DNA from 2 places in the Streptomyces sp. NPDC091416 genome. Region 2 is predicted to be linked to the other one. Evidence: riboswitches for the same ligand, from Rfam matches in the RefSeq annotation. Region 2 holds a riboswitch; the other holds the start of a gene.

Region 1 (7,327 bases), on a different contig from region 2:
CGGTACCGACGCGACCAGTCCGATCGAGCCGATCAGCGTGCGCACGATCTCCTCCGCCACCAGTTCGCTGTTGGCCACGGTCCCCACGCCGCTCTGCGCGATCGAGAACAGCAGCAGCAAGGGAAGTGCGGCGCCCGCATAGGCGAGGACCAGGGTGTTGACCACCGAGGCGATGTGATCGCGTCCGATCCTGATCCCTGCCCGGTAGAGCTTCCTCGCACTCATCGTCGGGTCCGCCCGGTGCAGTTCCCAGACCGCCGAGGTCTGGGTGACCGTCACATCGTCGAGTACCCCCAGGGAGCCGATGATGACTCCGGCCAGCAGCAGTCCGCTCATGTCGATGTGCGGATACAGGCCGTGGATGAGACCGGTGTTGTCGTCGGTGTTACCGCTCAGGCTCGCCCAGCCGATGAAGAGCGAGCCGAGCAGCCCGATCAGCAGCAGTGAGATCAGGGTGCCGATGACGGCGACCGAGGTGCGGGCCGTCAGCCCGTGGCAGATGTAGAGCGCGATCAGCATGATGGCGCTCGCCCCGACGACCGCCACGACCAGCGGGTTCGATCCCTGCAGGATGGCCGGAAGGATGAACAGGGTCAGGACGGCGAAGGACAGCGCGAGCGCCACCAGGGCCATCACCCCACGCATTCTGCCCACGGCGACCACCACCAGCGCGAAGATCCCGGCCAGCAGCATCAACGGGAACTTCCGGTTCACGTCGGTCACGGAGTACTGGAGGTCGTGGGGAGCGTCGGGGGCGTACGCCACGACCGCCCCCTGCCCCTCCCGCAGTTGCCGGGGTGCGCCGGGCTGGACGACCTCGACGAACTTCCGGCCCTTGTCCTGACCGCTCGTGATCTCGACGGTGGCCTTCCCGCAGAGGCCGGCTCCGTCGTCCCCGGTCCGCTCGTCGGCGGGCGGACCGGCCTCGTCGCCGACGGGTAGCTGGGAGGCGTTCACGTCCTTGCAGTCGACCTTGGCGATGTTCACCACCTTTCCTTGCTGGGTCTGCCGGTCGAAGCCGACACCGGTGCGCTCGTGCGCCGGCGCACCACCGGGCCAGAGGACAACGAGTCCGACGACGACCGCGGCCGCGAACGGGATCAGTACGGCGGCGATCACCTTGCGCAGATGGCCGGAGACGGGTGCGGCGGGGCCGTGGCTGTGGGAGTGCCCGTGCTGATGGCCCTGCGGTTCGGGGTCGTTATGGGGGGACGTCACCGGCCGATCATCGCAAGAAGAGAAGGGCCCTCTGTTCAGCTCGCCAGCAAGGGCGCTAGCGTGGTGGCACCTTTGCACACGCGGGAGCTCGGAGCACCGGGCTGAGAGGGCGCTGATCTCCGTACGTCCGTACGGGACAGGCTGCGCCGACCGCCGAACCTGTTACCGGGTAATGCCGGCGTAGGGAGTAGGTCTCATGACCACATCGGACACACGCACGCCTGCCTCGAACCAGAACGGCCAGGCCGGGAAGTCCATCGGCTGGCACAAGGGCTACGTCCAGGGCTCACGTCCGGACCTTCGGGTGCCGGTCCGCCAGGTGCACCTCACCAACGGCAACGACGTGACGCTGTACGACACGTCGGGGCCGTACACCGACCCCGCCACCGAGACCGACGTCCGTCGCGGACTGGCGCCTCTGCGGGAGAACTGGATCATCGCCCGCGGCGACACCGAGGAGTACACGGGACGTCCCGGACGCCCCGAGGACGACGGGCTCAAGCACACCTCGCCGCGCGGTGGGCTGCGCAACCTGGACGCGGTCTTCCCCGGCCGCCCCCGCCAGCCGCGACGCAGCCGGGACGGCCGCCCCGTCACCCAGCTCGCGTACGCCCGCCGGGGCGAGGTCACGCCCGAGATGGAGTACGTCGCGATCCGGGAGAACGTCGATCCGGAGGTCGTGCGCGAGGAGATCGCCGCCGGCCGGGCCGTTCTGCCGGCGAACGTGAACCACCCGGAGACCGAGCCGATGATCATCGGCAAGCGGTTCCTGGTGAAGGTGAACGCCAACATCGGCAACTCCGCGGTCTCGTCCTCCATCGAGGAGGAGGTGGACAAGATGACCTGGGCGACCAAGTGGGGCGCCGACACCGTCATGGATCTGTCCACCGGCCGCAACATCCACACCACCCGTGAGTGGGTTCTTCGCAACTCCCCCGTGCCGATCGGAACCGTGCCGCTCTACCAGGCCCTGGAGAAGGTCGACGGCAGGGCGGAGGAGCTGACCTGGGAGGTCTACAAGGACACCGTCATCGAGCAGGCCGAGCAGGGCGTCGACTACATGACGGTGCACGCCGGCGTGCGCTTGCCGTACGTGCCGCTGACGGCCCGCCGCAAGACCGGCATCGTCTCCCGGGGCGGCTCGATCATGGCCGCGTGGTGCCTCGCGCACCACAAGGAGTCGTTCCTCTACGAGAACTTCGAGGAGCTCTGCGAGATCCTCGCCTCGTACGACGTGACGTACTCGCTGGGCGACGGGCTGCGCCCCGGGTCGATCGCGGACGCCAACGACGAGGCCCAGTTCGCGGAGTTGCGTACGCTCGGCGAACTGAACACGATCGCCAAGCGGTTCGGGGTCCAGACCATGATCGAGGGGCCGGGCCATGTCCCGATGCACAAGATCAAGGAGAACATCGACCTCCAGCAGGAGATCTGCGAGGAGGCGCCGTTCTACACACTCGGCCCGCTGACCACCGATGTGGCCCCCGCGTACGACCACATCACCTCGGGCATCGGCGCCGCGATGATCGCCTGGTGGGGGACGGCGATGCTCTGCTACGTGACGCCCAAGGAGCACCTCGGCCTGCCGAACCGGGACGACGTGAAGACCGGCGTCATCACGTACAAGATCGCGGCCCATGCGGCAGACCTCGCCAAGGGGCATCCGGGGGCGCAGGAATGGGACGACGCGCTGTCGGACGCCCGGTTCGAGTTCCGTTGGGAGGATCAGTTCAATCTGGCCCTCGACCCGGACACGGCACGGGAGTTCCACGACGAGACGCTGCCTGCCGAACCGGCGAAGACGGCGCATTTCTGCTCGATGTGCGGACCGAAGTTCTGCTCGATGAAGATCTCCCAGAAGATCCGTGACGAGCACGGTGACGGGGCCACCGCCGTCCCCACCGAGTTCGATGCGGAGGCGCTGGCCGGTATGGCGGTGAAGTCCGAGGAGTTCGCCGCCCGGGGCAACCGGGTGTACCTCCCGCTCACGGACTGACGCCGGACGAGCACTGCTGCGGACGGGCCGAGGGTCCGTCCGCAACAGTGCACGCGGGGCCTGGATGTGCACTCCGACGGTCCGTCAAGATATGTCCATGCCACATGAATCGGTCACACCCCGCAGCATTGCCGACAGCCACCTCGACCAGGTGGCGGCGCATGATCCGATGACCTCCGCATGGCTGGGCCTGAACCCGGGCGACGACCGGCAGCCGGACCTGTCGCCGGACGGCTTCGAGGCCCACGCCGAGCTGGCACGACGCAGTCTCACCGCGCTCGATGCCGCTCCTGTGCCGGGCGACCCCGACGAGCAGGCGTGCGCCCGGCTGCTGCGCGAACGCCTGACCGCCGAACTCGCGATGCACGACACCGGCGAGAACTACCGACAGCTGCGCACGGTGGGCGCGCACGTCGAGCAGGTGCGATCGATCTTCACCCTCATGCCCACGGCCACCGACGAGGACTGGGCGGCAGTGGCCGGCCGGCTGCGCAACCTCCCCGGGGCGCTGAACGGCTACCGGCGCACCCTCACCGAGGGCATATCCCGCGGTCTGCTCGCCGCTCCCCGGCAGGCAGCCGGGGTGATCGGCCAGCTGGCCGACTGGACCGGGGAGTCCGCCGGACAGGGCGCGGGCAGCGGCGCGGGCTGGTTCGCCGGCTTCGTCGCGGACGGCACCGAGCGGATGCGTCCCGAGCTCGACGATGCCGCCCTCCGGGCCACCCGCGCCGTCTCCGAGTTCCGGGCGTGGCTGCGCGACACCTACCTCCCCGCTGCGGCGGGCACTCCGGACGCGGTGGGCCGGGAGCGCTATCTGCGGGCCGCCCGGCACAACACCGGCGCCGAACTCGATCTGGACGAGGCCTACAGCTGGGCGTGGGACGAGTTCCACCGGACGCTCGCCGAGATGCGCGTCGAAGCCGAGCGCGTGCTGCCCGGCGCGGGCCTCCTGGAGGCCATGCGCCATCTGGAGGAGCACGGCCACGCGGTCAAGGGCGAGGAGGCTGCCCGCGACTGGCTGCAACAGCTGATGGACGAGGCGATCAGCACGCTCGACGGCAGCCACTTCGACCTCTCCGGCCCGCTCCGCAAGGTCGAGTCCCGCATCGCTCCGGCCGGCAGCGCCTCCGGACCCTACTACCAGGGCCCGAGCCTCGACTTCAGCCGCCCGGGACGCACCTACCTGCCCGTCCTGGAGCGGGGTACCTACCCGACCTGGCAACTCGTCAGCATCTGGTACCACGAGGGCGTCCCCGGGCACCATCTCCAGTTCGCGCAGTGGGTCACGGTCGCCGACCGCCTCAGTCGCTACCAGGTCACCGAGGGCGTGGTCAGCGCCAACATCGAAGGCTGGGCGCTGTATGCCGAACGCTTCATGGACGATCTGGGCTGCTTCTCCGACCCCGCGCGCCGGCTCGGCTTCCTGGACGGGCAGATGCTGCGCACCATCCGGGTCATCGTCGACATCGGCATGCACCTCGGACTCGCCGTTCCCGCCGACTCGGGCTTCCATCCGGGCGAGCGCTGGACGGGTGCCCTCGCCGCCGAGTTCATGGCCGCCTACAACGGCAGCCCGGCTGCCCGCCGTGACGCGGAGATCGACCGCTATCTCGGCTGGCCCGGCCAGGCCATCGGTTACAAGCTCGGCGAACGCGCCTGGCTCCGGGGCCGAGCGGAGGCGAAGCGGCGCCATGGTGCGGCCTTCGACCTCAAGGCCTGGCACATGAAGGCACTGTCCCAGGGATCGTTGGGGCTCGATGACCTGGTCGGCAGCCTGGCGGCGTTGTAGCGGGGGAATCGATCGCGGCCGGACCTCCGGAGGTCCGCGCGCCGGCCGCGGTCATTCCAGCTCGTGCTCGGGCCCGCCGAAGTCCGGGCTGGTGAAGTCCGGACTCGTGAAGGTGGGGCGGGGCGCGGCAGCCGGGCCGTCGTCCGGGCTGGTGAAGTCCGGCCTGCTGTAGCCGATCTTCGGGATGCGGTTGGGCGAGCGGTGCGGAATGCGCGCGGCCGGGGCGGCACCGGGATCGGCGAGGGCGTCCCGCAGGAACGGCAGTATGCCGCGCTCCAGCAGAGCATGGCGCCAGGCCTCTCTGGCACGGGCCACGTCCTCCGGCAGCTCCTCGCCGTGCTCCTCGGCGGCCACGGACGTCGAGCCGTTGCGCAGAGCGGTGACGAGCAGGCCGACGGCGGCGACGAGGATCGCGGCGGCCGTCGCCGCCGCGAAGAACCAGCCCGCGCCGACCATCGTGCGCGCGAACGACGGAGGCGGGTCGAGCGCCTTCAGGATGTAGCCGATGAGCAGGAAGATCACCGCGGCGGTGCCGGCCAGCACCGGTGCGAGGACGGTGATGACGACTCCCACGCCGGCGCCCGACTGCCGGGCGCCGTGCGCGCCGGTGCCAGGATCGCCGTCCTCGTCCGGCCCGGCGGCGGCGCGGATCTCCTCGCGGGCCTTCACGTAGTGCTCGTACTCGGTGGCTGCCGCGGCGGTGATCAGCGCGGTGGCGGCCATGGCCATCGTGCGCAGCTGCACCGGATTGAGCCGTTCGCCGACTGCGGCCAGATCCGGTCGTTCATGGGCGTGACGCAGTGCGTCGTCGAGGATCCGCTCGTACTCGGGCCGGTCCTCGGTCAGCAGGTGCGGAGCGCTGTTCATGTGCATCCCCCGATGCTCCGTAGGGCCTGTGTGCCCGCGAGAAACCGGGCAGTCGGGCGGAAACGGAGGAGAGCCTGCTACTGATACGCCGATGGTAGAGCGCCCACGGCACGGGGTGACAGGGGGTTTCCGGAAATAGGCCCAGTGGTCCGCGTGTTCAGGTCGGGATGCGTCTTCCCCGAAGAACGTCAGTCATGCAGCGGGAGCTGAACGACCAGTAGCTTTCCGGCCATGGTCACTCCGCCGTCCATGGCGATGGCGAGCCCTTCCGCGTACACGTGCGGACCGTCCACCAGCGGTCCCGACCTGTCCTCACCGTCCTCGGATCCGACCTCGCCGAGAAGGTAGGGAATGGGGCTGTGACCATGGACGACGCGCCGGCCGCCGTAGGCCGCCATCAGCTCCTGCACGGCCTGCGGACCCGATTCGTCACGGAAGGCGAACCGCTTGGTCAGCTTGCGGAAGAGGTCCCAGCACTCGTCGGCGTCGTTACGCCTGAGAATGGCGTGCACCGTGTCGTTGACGTCCTCGATGGTGGAGCCGTATTCGAGGTACGCCGTCGTGTCCGAGTGCATCAGGAGGTGCTCGTCCTCCTCGACGACGGCGTCGAGCCGGGACATCCACTGGAGGTGGACGTCCTGGAGCCGTTCCATGTCCGCCTTCTGGCCGCCGTTGAGCAGCCAGGCGGCCTGGAAGGTGGCGGTCCCGGCGCCGGAGTTGACGGGGGTGTCGCCGAACCGCTTGGCGCCGATCAGCAGCAGTTCGTGGTTGCCCATCAGGGCCTTGCAGTAGCCGCCGGCGGCCGCGGCCTCGGCGGAGAGCCGCATCACGAGGTCGATGACGCCGATTCCGTCGGGTCCCCGGTCGGTGAAGTCGCCCAGGAACCAGAGCCGCGCGTTGCCAGCGGACCAGTTGCCCTCGGAGTCGATGAGGTCCTGCTCGGCGAGGGCGGCGAGGAGCTCGTCGAGATAGCCGTGGACGTCACCGACGACGTACAGCGGTCCGAGCCCCGACTCCTGTGCGGGCCGCGGTTCGGGCACGGGCCGTACCTGAACGGTGTCCTCGCGGCTGATCACGGGGAGGTCGCGCGCGGTCGGGGTGTACCCCTCCGGCGGCTCGTCCCCCGGGAATCCGTTGCCCGGGTGCGGTGGGGCGGGCGGCGCAGGGGACTGCGCATAGGGCGGTACGCGGAAGTCGCGCAACGTCGCCGTCCGCACCACGGGTTCCTGACCGGCCCCCTGTGTCATCGACCCCTCCACCACCGTCGCGCCGCCGTACACCTGACGGGCCCTGCTGGTCGGGGTGGTCCGCGGTGTCGTGCGCCCATCATAGGAATGAGGATCGTGCTCTGTGACGCACCAGGGGTGGTGAATCCGCGCGCACGCCAGGTTCGTCGGTCGATTGGTCCCAATTCGCCTGATCAATCCCCTGCCGGGGAACGCGGCGGACTGACCGTG
Region 2 (7,327 bases):
GCGCCACGCCCTGCACGGTTTCGCGTTCGACACGGGCCCCGGTCTGCTCCATCTTCCGGCCGTCTACCGCGACCTGTTCGTGAAGACCGGCAAGGAGCCGCTGGAGCGGTGCGTCACCCTGTCCCAGGTCGATCCGGCGAGCCGTCACGTCTTCGCGGACGGCACGGACGTCTCCCTGCCGAACGCCTCGCGGGCCGGGGTCGTCGCGGCGCTGGACGCCGCGCTCGGCAAGGGCGCGGGCGGCAGCTGGGGGGCGTTCCTCGACCGGGCCGGGGAAGCGTGGGACCGTTCGAGGCGGCCGCTCCTGGAGGAACCGCTGCGCCCCGACTGGCAGGTCCTGACCCGCGACCCGTATCCGGCGCCCGTGCGGCGGCGGCTGCTGCGCCCCTCCCTCCGGGCCGGCACGGTGGCGGAGATCGGGTCCTGGGAGCTGGCGGACCCCCGGCTGGCCGCCCTGCTGGACGGGTACGCGCTGTCGTACGGGCTCGATCCGCAGCGTGCCCCGGCGAGCACGGCCCTGCTGCCGTACATGGAGGAGACGTTCGGCAGCTGGTACGTCCTGGGCGGCATGCGGGCGCTCGCGCAGGCCGTGTACGAGCGGTGCCTGGCCCGGAAGGTGGAGTTCGTCTTCGGCGCGGAGGTGGCCCGGGTCCTGGAGAAGGACGGCCGCGCGGCAGGCGTGGAGCTGGCGGACGGCACGGTCGCGGAGGCCGCGCACGTGGTGCTGGGGGCCCGGCCGCACCCGGGACTGATGCCCGCTCAAGAGCTCTGGCAGGACGGGGACGTGACGGTGCAGCCCCGGCCGGAGGGCTCAGCGCCGACGGGCCGGTTCGTGGTTCTGCTGTCGCTGCGCGGCGCGCGGTCGGCGGACGCCGTGCACCGGACGCTGGTGCATCCGGCGGACGGGGCGGCGGAGCGCGAGGCGGTGTCCGGCGGCCGGCTCGCCACGCACCCCACGGTGACGGTGCTGCGTCCGGACGATCCGTCGACCCGCCCCGACGAGGCCCACGAGGCGGTGACACTGACGGCGACCGTCGCCCCGCACGGCCCGGTGGACTGGACGGACGAGGCGCTGCGCGCGCGGTACGCGGACCTCCTGATCGACACCGCCGACGCGGCCGTGCCCGGCCTGCGGAACCGCATCCTGCACAGCGCGGTGCGGACGCCCGCGGAGTCCGAGGCCGAGACGGGCGCGCCCGGCGGCGCGGTCCCCGCGCCCGCGCTGGCGGGCGCGGGGGGAGGCTGGCTCCACGCGGGCAACCGCACCCGCTTGCCGGGGCTGTTGCTGGCGGGCGGCTGGTCGCATCCGGGCGGCGGACCTGCGCACGCGGGGATGTCCGGGGCGCTGGTCGCGGGGATCATCGTCGAGGGCGACGGGTTCCGCGGGTCGCAGTGACGGCCGTGACCGGCCGGCCTCAGTAGCGGTACTGCTCGTTGTAGCCCGTGTCGTAGCCGTTCGGGTACGGCGTCGGCTGGGCGGGCTGCTCCGGGGGCATCGGCGGGTACTGCTCGCCCTCACGCTGCTGCGGCACCCAGACGCCGCCCGGCGGCGTCTCGGAGGCGTACGGCTGGGACGGGGCGTACGGGTCGGCGAACTGCTGGCCGCTGCCGTAACTGTCGTAACCGCCGTCGTTCCCGTACGTGCCGTACTGCGGTGTGCTCGCGGTGGTGCCGATGTACGGGTCGGAGTACGCGGCGTACTGCTGCTGGTCCGTGCCGTAGTCGTACGGTCCGGCTGCCGCGTAGGTGTCCTGGCCGCCGTACGTGTCCTGCCCCTGTGCCGGGTACCCGGCGGGGTCGTTGTACGGGTCGTACGCCGCGTACTGCGGCTGCTGGGGTTCCTGGTGCTGCCCCTGCTGCGGGCGGTGGTCGGTGTAGATGCCGTACTGCCCGGTGTCGTCCGGGAGCGGCTCCGGGGCGTAGACCGCGGCCGGCCCGGTCTGCGGTGCGGCTTCCGGCTGCTGCGCCGCCTCGTGGTCGTACTCCATCTCCAGGTCGGAGACCTGGAGCGTGGGTTCGCGGTCGGCCACGGCGCCGCGGCGCCGCCGGCTCTCGCCGGGACTGCCGCCTATGGCCCAGCCCGTCGAGAAGCCGCGGCGGAAGGAGAGCGTGACGTACGTCTGGCCTGTCGCGAACGCGACCGCGCCGAGGGCGATGACGAACACGGACGGCATCAGCACACCGACGACGACACCGGCGAAGCCGGTGAAGGCGAGCAGACGCCAGCGCAGGCGTGCCTTGTACTGCAGCAGCACTTCACCGAGCAGCCACAGCGCAACGATGCCGAACGCGATGTAGAGGACCGTCCAGCCCATGCCCGCCCCCTTCTACGGCCACCGCCCCGGGTCGCGGCGGGTACGGCCGGTCACGACTGCTTGTGCAGTCCGAGATTCTCGTAGATTTCGAGCGTCGCCGTCGAGTTGTTCAGCGTGATGAAGTGCAGTCCGGGGACACCCTCGGAGAGCAGCTTCGCGCAGAACCGCGTTGCGAAGTCGATGCCAATGGAGCGTACAGCGGCGGGATCGTCCTTGGCGGCGAGGATCCGTTCTTTCAGGTCCGCGGGCAGCGTCGCGTTGCTGAGCTGCGCGAATCGCTCCAATTGCCGGACGCTCGTCAGGGGCATCACCTCGGGGATGATCGGGGTTTCGCAACCCGCAGCGACCACCCGGTCACGCATCCGGAGATAGGCGTCCGGATCGAAGAACATCTGCGTGATCGCATAGTCCGCACCGGCGCGGCACTTGTCCACGAAATGCCGGATGTCGGTGTCCCAGTCGGCAGAGCGCGGATGCCGTTCGGGAAATGCGGCGACGCCGACACAGAAGTCGCCGGATTCCTTGATCAGCCGGACGAGGTCCGCCGCGTACCGCACGCCCTGCGGGTGTTCGACCCACGGACCCATCGGGTCGCCCGGCGGGTCGCCGCGCACGGCGAGGATGTTCCGGATACCGGCGTCCGCGTACTGGCCCACCATGTTGCGCAGCTCCGCGACGGAGTGGTTGACCGCCGTGAGGTGCGCGACCGGGGTGAGCGTGGACTCGGCGGCGATGTCCTGGGTCGCCTTCACCGTCCCGGCCCGGGTGGATCCGCCGGCCCCGTACGTCACGGAGACGAAGCTCGGTCCCACCGCCTCGACCCGGCGCAGCGCGTTCCAGAGGTTCCGCTCGCCCTTCTCGGTCTTGGGCGCCCAGAACTCGAACGAGTACGAGGTCTTGCCGGTAGCGAGCATCTCACGCACGGTGCGCGCGTGATCTGTCCTGGTGGAGGGTGTGCCAAGGGCCATACCGGCAGGTTAACCAGGGCGCGGCGGGCTCCCAACCGAACTGGGGCGATTTGACTTGATTGCCCGATTCTTTGTCCACGCTTCGGACACTCCTGTCCCGAAACGGCCTCACGGCCCGCCCCGTCACACGGCCGCGCGGTCCCGGACCCTTCCCGCCAGCGCGGCGGCGGCGGCAGCCGGATCGGATGCCTCGGTGATGGCCCGCACGACGACGACCCGGCGCGCTCCGGCGTCCAGGACCTCGTCGAGGTTGCCCGCGTCGATCCCGCCGATGGCGAACCACGGACGGACGGGGGCGAGCGAGGCGGTGTAGCGGACGAGGTCCAGGCCCGGGGCGTGCCGGCCGGGCTTGGTCGGGGTGGGCCAGCAGGGACCGGTGCAGAAGTAGTCGACGCCGGGCTCGACGACGGCCGCGTCGACCTCGGACCCGGCATGCGTGGAGCGGCCGATGACCACGTCCCGGCCGATGATCGCGCGGGCGGCCGGGACCGGCAGGTCGCCCTGGCCCAGGTGCAGCACATCGGAGCCGATGGCGTGGGCGACGTCGGCCCGGTCGTTGACCGCGAGGAGCTTGCCGTGGCGCTTGCAGGCGTCGGCGAAGAGCGCGAGGTGTTCGAGCTCCTCGGCCGCTTCCATGCCCTTGTCGCGCAGCTGGATGATGTCCACGCCGCTGGTCAGGACCGCGTCGAGGAACGCGGGAAGGTCGCCCTGGCGCCGGCGGGCGTCCGTGCACAGGTAGAGCCGGGCGTCGGACAGCAGCGCGCGAGGCGTGGACATGGTGCGGTTCCCCCCGGGGAATGGCGACGGCGGTCGGTTCGGTGGCGCCGCGGCGGATGCGGGCCGCGCCGAGCGGCCCGCATCCCCCGCGCGGCAGCGGGTCGGAAGCTGTGCGGCAACGGGTCAGACGGCGAGCGCCTGGGCGCGGCGCTTCACCTCCGTGCCGCGATTCTCACTCAGCGCCTGCGCGGGCGTGCCCGGCAGGCTCGGGTCGGGGGTGAAGAGCCATTCCAGCATCTCCGCGTCGGAGTAGCCGTCGTCCTTCAGGAGCGTCAGGGTCCCCGAAAGGCCCTTGACCACCTTGTCGCCGTCGATGAAGGCGGCAGGCACCTGAAGCGCCCGGTTCTCACCACGTCGTACGGCGATGAGCTGGCCCTCCTTGACCAGCTGGCGTACACGCGTCACCTCGACACCGAACATTTCGGCGATGTCGGGAAGGTGGAGCCAGGCAGGGACGAGAGCATCGATCTTTGCGTCAATCTCGGTCACGGGGACAAGCGTGCCATCCCGGACCGACAGTCGGTACCCGGGCCGACCGTACGGGCGCCGTCCGGGCCGTCAGCGCGTGGCCGATTTCAGGGGCACGGAAGGGTCGGCGACCCGGTCCGGCAGGAGTTCCGCCCCCGATTCGACGAGTTTGCGCCCCTGCGCCAGATCGCGCGGACGGCCGACCGCCAGTACGGCGACGAGCGCGCCGTCGCGCAGCCAGCACACCGTCCACGACGGCTCGGCCGGATCGCCGCGCCACACCAGGGTGTCGGCCCCCGTGTGGTGGCCCGCGTACTGGACGAAGCGGCCGAACTGCTCGGACCAGAAGTAGGGCACGGGGTCGTAGGCCGGGGACCGCCCGTCGCCTTCCGGGGCGGTGATGGCGGCGGCGACGGTGCGGGGGCCCTGGAGCGCGTTGTCCCAGTGGTGGACGAGCAGGCGCTCGCCGTAGCGGGCGGAGGGGAAGGAGGCGCAGTCCCCGACCGCGTACACGTCGGGGAGCGAGGTGCGCAGGGACGCGTCGGCGGTCACCGACCGGTCCGGGCCGAGTTCGATCCCCGATCCGGCGAGCCAGCCGGTCGCGGGCCGGGCGCCGATGCCGACGACGACCGCGTCCGCCGGGAGGGTGCGGCCGTCGGCCAGGACCACGCGGCCGGGTTCGATGCGGGCGACCCGGGCGCCGGTGAGGAGTGCGGCGCCGCTCTCCTCGTACCAGCCGGCCATGGGGGCGGCGACCTCGGCGGGCAGCGCGCCGGCGAGCGGGCGGTCGGCGGCCTCGACGACGGTGACCGCGCAGCCGGCCGCGCGGGCGGCGGTGGCGAACTCGGCGCCGATCCAGCCCGCGCCCACGACCACGACGTCGTGCTGCCGCTCCAGGACCGGGCGCAGCCGGGCGGCGTCGTCCAGGGTGCGCAGGAGGTGGACGCCCGGGACGCCCTCGGAGCCGGGGAGCACCAGGGGCTCGGCGCCGGTGGCGACGACCAGGACGTCGTAGGGGACGGGCCCGTTCCGGGTGTCCAGTTCGTGTTCGGCCGGGCGCAGCGCGGTCACGTCCAGGCCGAGCCGCAGGGTGATGTCCAGCGCCTCGAAGTCGATGTCGAAGGCCGAGTCCTCGGCCTTGCCCAGCAGGACCGCCTTCGACAGCGGGGGCCGGTCGTACGGCTGGTGGGGTTCGGCGCCGATCAGCGTGACGGGGCCGGTGAAGCCCTGTTCCCGCAGGGCCACGGCGGTCTGCACGCCCGCCATGCCCGCTCCGGCGATCACGACGCGGCGGCGGTGCCGCGGCCCTTGCTGCTGCTGTCCGGTCTGCTCGTCCACCTGTCCACCTTAAACACCTGACGGGTCGTCAGGAAGTCGGTTCCCGTGATGCGGCCGCCGGATCGCCTTCCCGTGTCCGCGTCCGCGGCGTCGGAGGCTCCCTTGCCGGGGCCGTGGGCCAGGGGATTAGGGTGGCCGTGCACATCACTCGCGGGAGCCCGGACGCACCGGGCTGAGAGGGAGGCTGGACGGCCTCCGACCGTACGAACCTGATCCGGGTCATGCCGGCGAAGGGAGGGGCTGGACGCCCATGCGTATGCACGGTACGAACGGGTCCGACGTCCTCGTCATCGGAGGCGGCATCATCGGCCTGGTGACCGCCTGGCGGGCCGCTCAGCGCGGCCTGGCCACCGCGGTCGTCGATCCCGCACCGGGCGGCGGCGCCGCCCGGGTCGCGGCCGGGATGCTGGCCGCAGTCACCGAACTCCACTACGGCGAGGAGATGCTGCTCGGCCTCAACGTCGCCTCCGCCGCGCGTTATCCGGCGTTCGCGGCGGAGCTGGAGGCGGCGAGCGGACAGGACATCGGCTTCCGCGCCTGCGGCACCCTCGCGGTCGCGCTCGACGCGGACGACCGGGCCCATCTGCGCGAACTCCACGCCCTGCAACGCCGCTCGGGACTGGAGTCGGAGTGGCTCACCGGCCGCGAGTGCCGCCGCCTGGAACCGATGCTCGCACCCGGCGTGCGCGGCGGGCTGCGGGTCGACGGCGACCACCAGGTCGACCCGCGACGGCTGGCCGCCGCACTGGTCGCGGCGTGCGAACGGGCCGGCGTCGTCTTCCACCGCCACCGGGCCGAGCGGCTCACGGTCACGGGCGGCCGGGCCACGGGAGCCGTACTGGCCGACGGGACACAGCCGGTGGCCGATCAGGTCGTTCTCGCCGCGGGCAGCCTCAGCGGCCGGCTCGCGGGAGTGCCGGAGCACGTCCTGCCGCCGGTCCGCCCGGTGAAGGGCCAGGTCCTGCGGCTGGCCGTGCCCCCCGCTTACGCCCCGTTCCTCTCCCGCACCGTGCGGGCCGTGGTCCGGGGCAGCCACGTCTATCTCGTACCGCGCGAGAACGGCGAACTGGTCATCGGCGCCACCAGCGAGGAAATGGGCTGGGACACCACGGTCACGGCGGGCGGTGTGTACGAGCTGCTGCGCGACGCTCACGAACTGATGCCGGGCATCACCGAGCTGCCGCTCACCGAGACCCTCGCCGGCCTGCGCCCCGCCTCCCCCGACAACGCCCCGCTGCTGGGCCGCACCGCACTGCCCGGCCTCCACCTCGCCACCGGCCACCATCGCAACGGCGTGCTGCTCACGCCCGTCACCGGGGACGCCATGGCGCAGCTGCTGGCCGATGGCGAACTGCCCGAGGTGGCACGCCCCTTCTCCCCCAGTCGTTTCTCACCCGCCGCCCCCGTACGTCAGGAGCAGCCCGCATGACCGAGCCCGCCGCCCTCCCCGATTCCCTGGCC

The links. A riboswitch is a leader RNA that binds a small molecule or an ion and turns the genes downstream of it on or off. The one in region 2 is predicted to bind thiamine pyrophosphate.
Region 1: it holds a riboswitch for thiamine pyrophosphate, as region 2 does, so the genes downstream of both, thiC (phosphomethylpyrimidine synthase ThiC) here and thiO (glycine oxidase ThiO) in region 2, are expected to answer to the same signal.

Annotation. Positions count from the first base shown of each region.
Region 1 covers NZ_JBIVTU010000006.1:277,764-285,090, forward strand. Annotated here, with positions in the region: gene ACIQMX_RS20095 (YibE/F family protein) at 1-1,218, opposite strand, end outside; TPP riboswitch at 1,289-1,422, shown strand; gene thiC (phosphomethylpyrimidine synthase ThiC) at 1,415-3,214, shown strand; gene ACIQMX_RS20105 (DUF885 domain-containing protein) at 3,312-5,003, shown strand; gene ACIQMX_RS20110 (hypothetical protein) at 5,055-5,876, opposite strand; gene ACIQMX_RS20115 (metallophosphoesterase) at 6,059-7,117, opposite strand; gene ACIQMX_RS20120 (LacI family DNA-binding transcriptional regulator) at 7,291-7,327, opposite strand, start outside.
Region 2 covers NZ_JBIVTU010000007.1:104,936-112,262, reverse strand. Annotated here, with positions in the region: gene ACIQMX_RS21670 (phytoene desaturase family protein) at 1-1,396, shown strand, start outside; gene ACIQMX_RS21665 (hypothetical protein) at 1,416-2,315, opposite strand; gene metF (methylenetetrahydrofolate reductase [NAD(P)H]) at 2,366-3,283, opposite strand; gene thiE (thiamine phosphate synthase) at 3,407-4,060, opposite strand; gene ACIQMX_RS21650 (Rv2175c family DNA-binding protein) at 4,184-4,549, opposite strand; gene ACIQMX_RS21645 (FAD-dependent oxidoreductase) at 4,619-5,794, opposite strand; TPP riboswitch at 6,007-6,119, shown strand; gene thiO (glycine oxidase ThiO) at 6,117-7,295, shown strand; gene thiS (sulfur carrier protein ThiS) at 7,292-7,327, shown strand, end outside.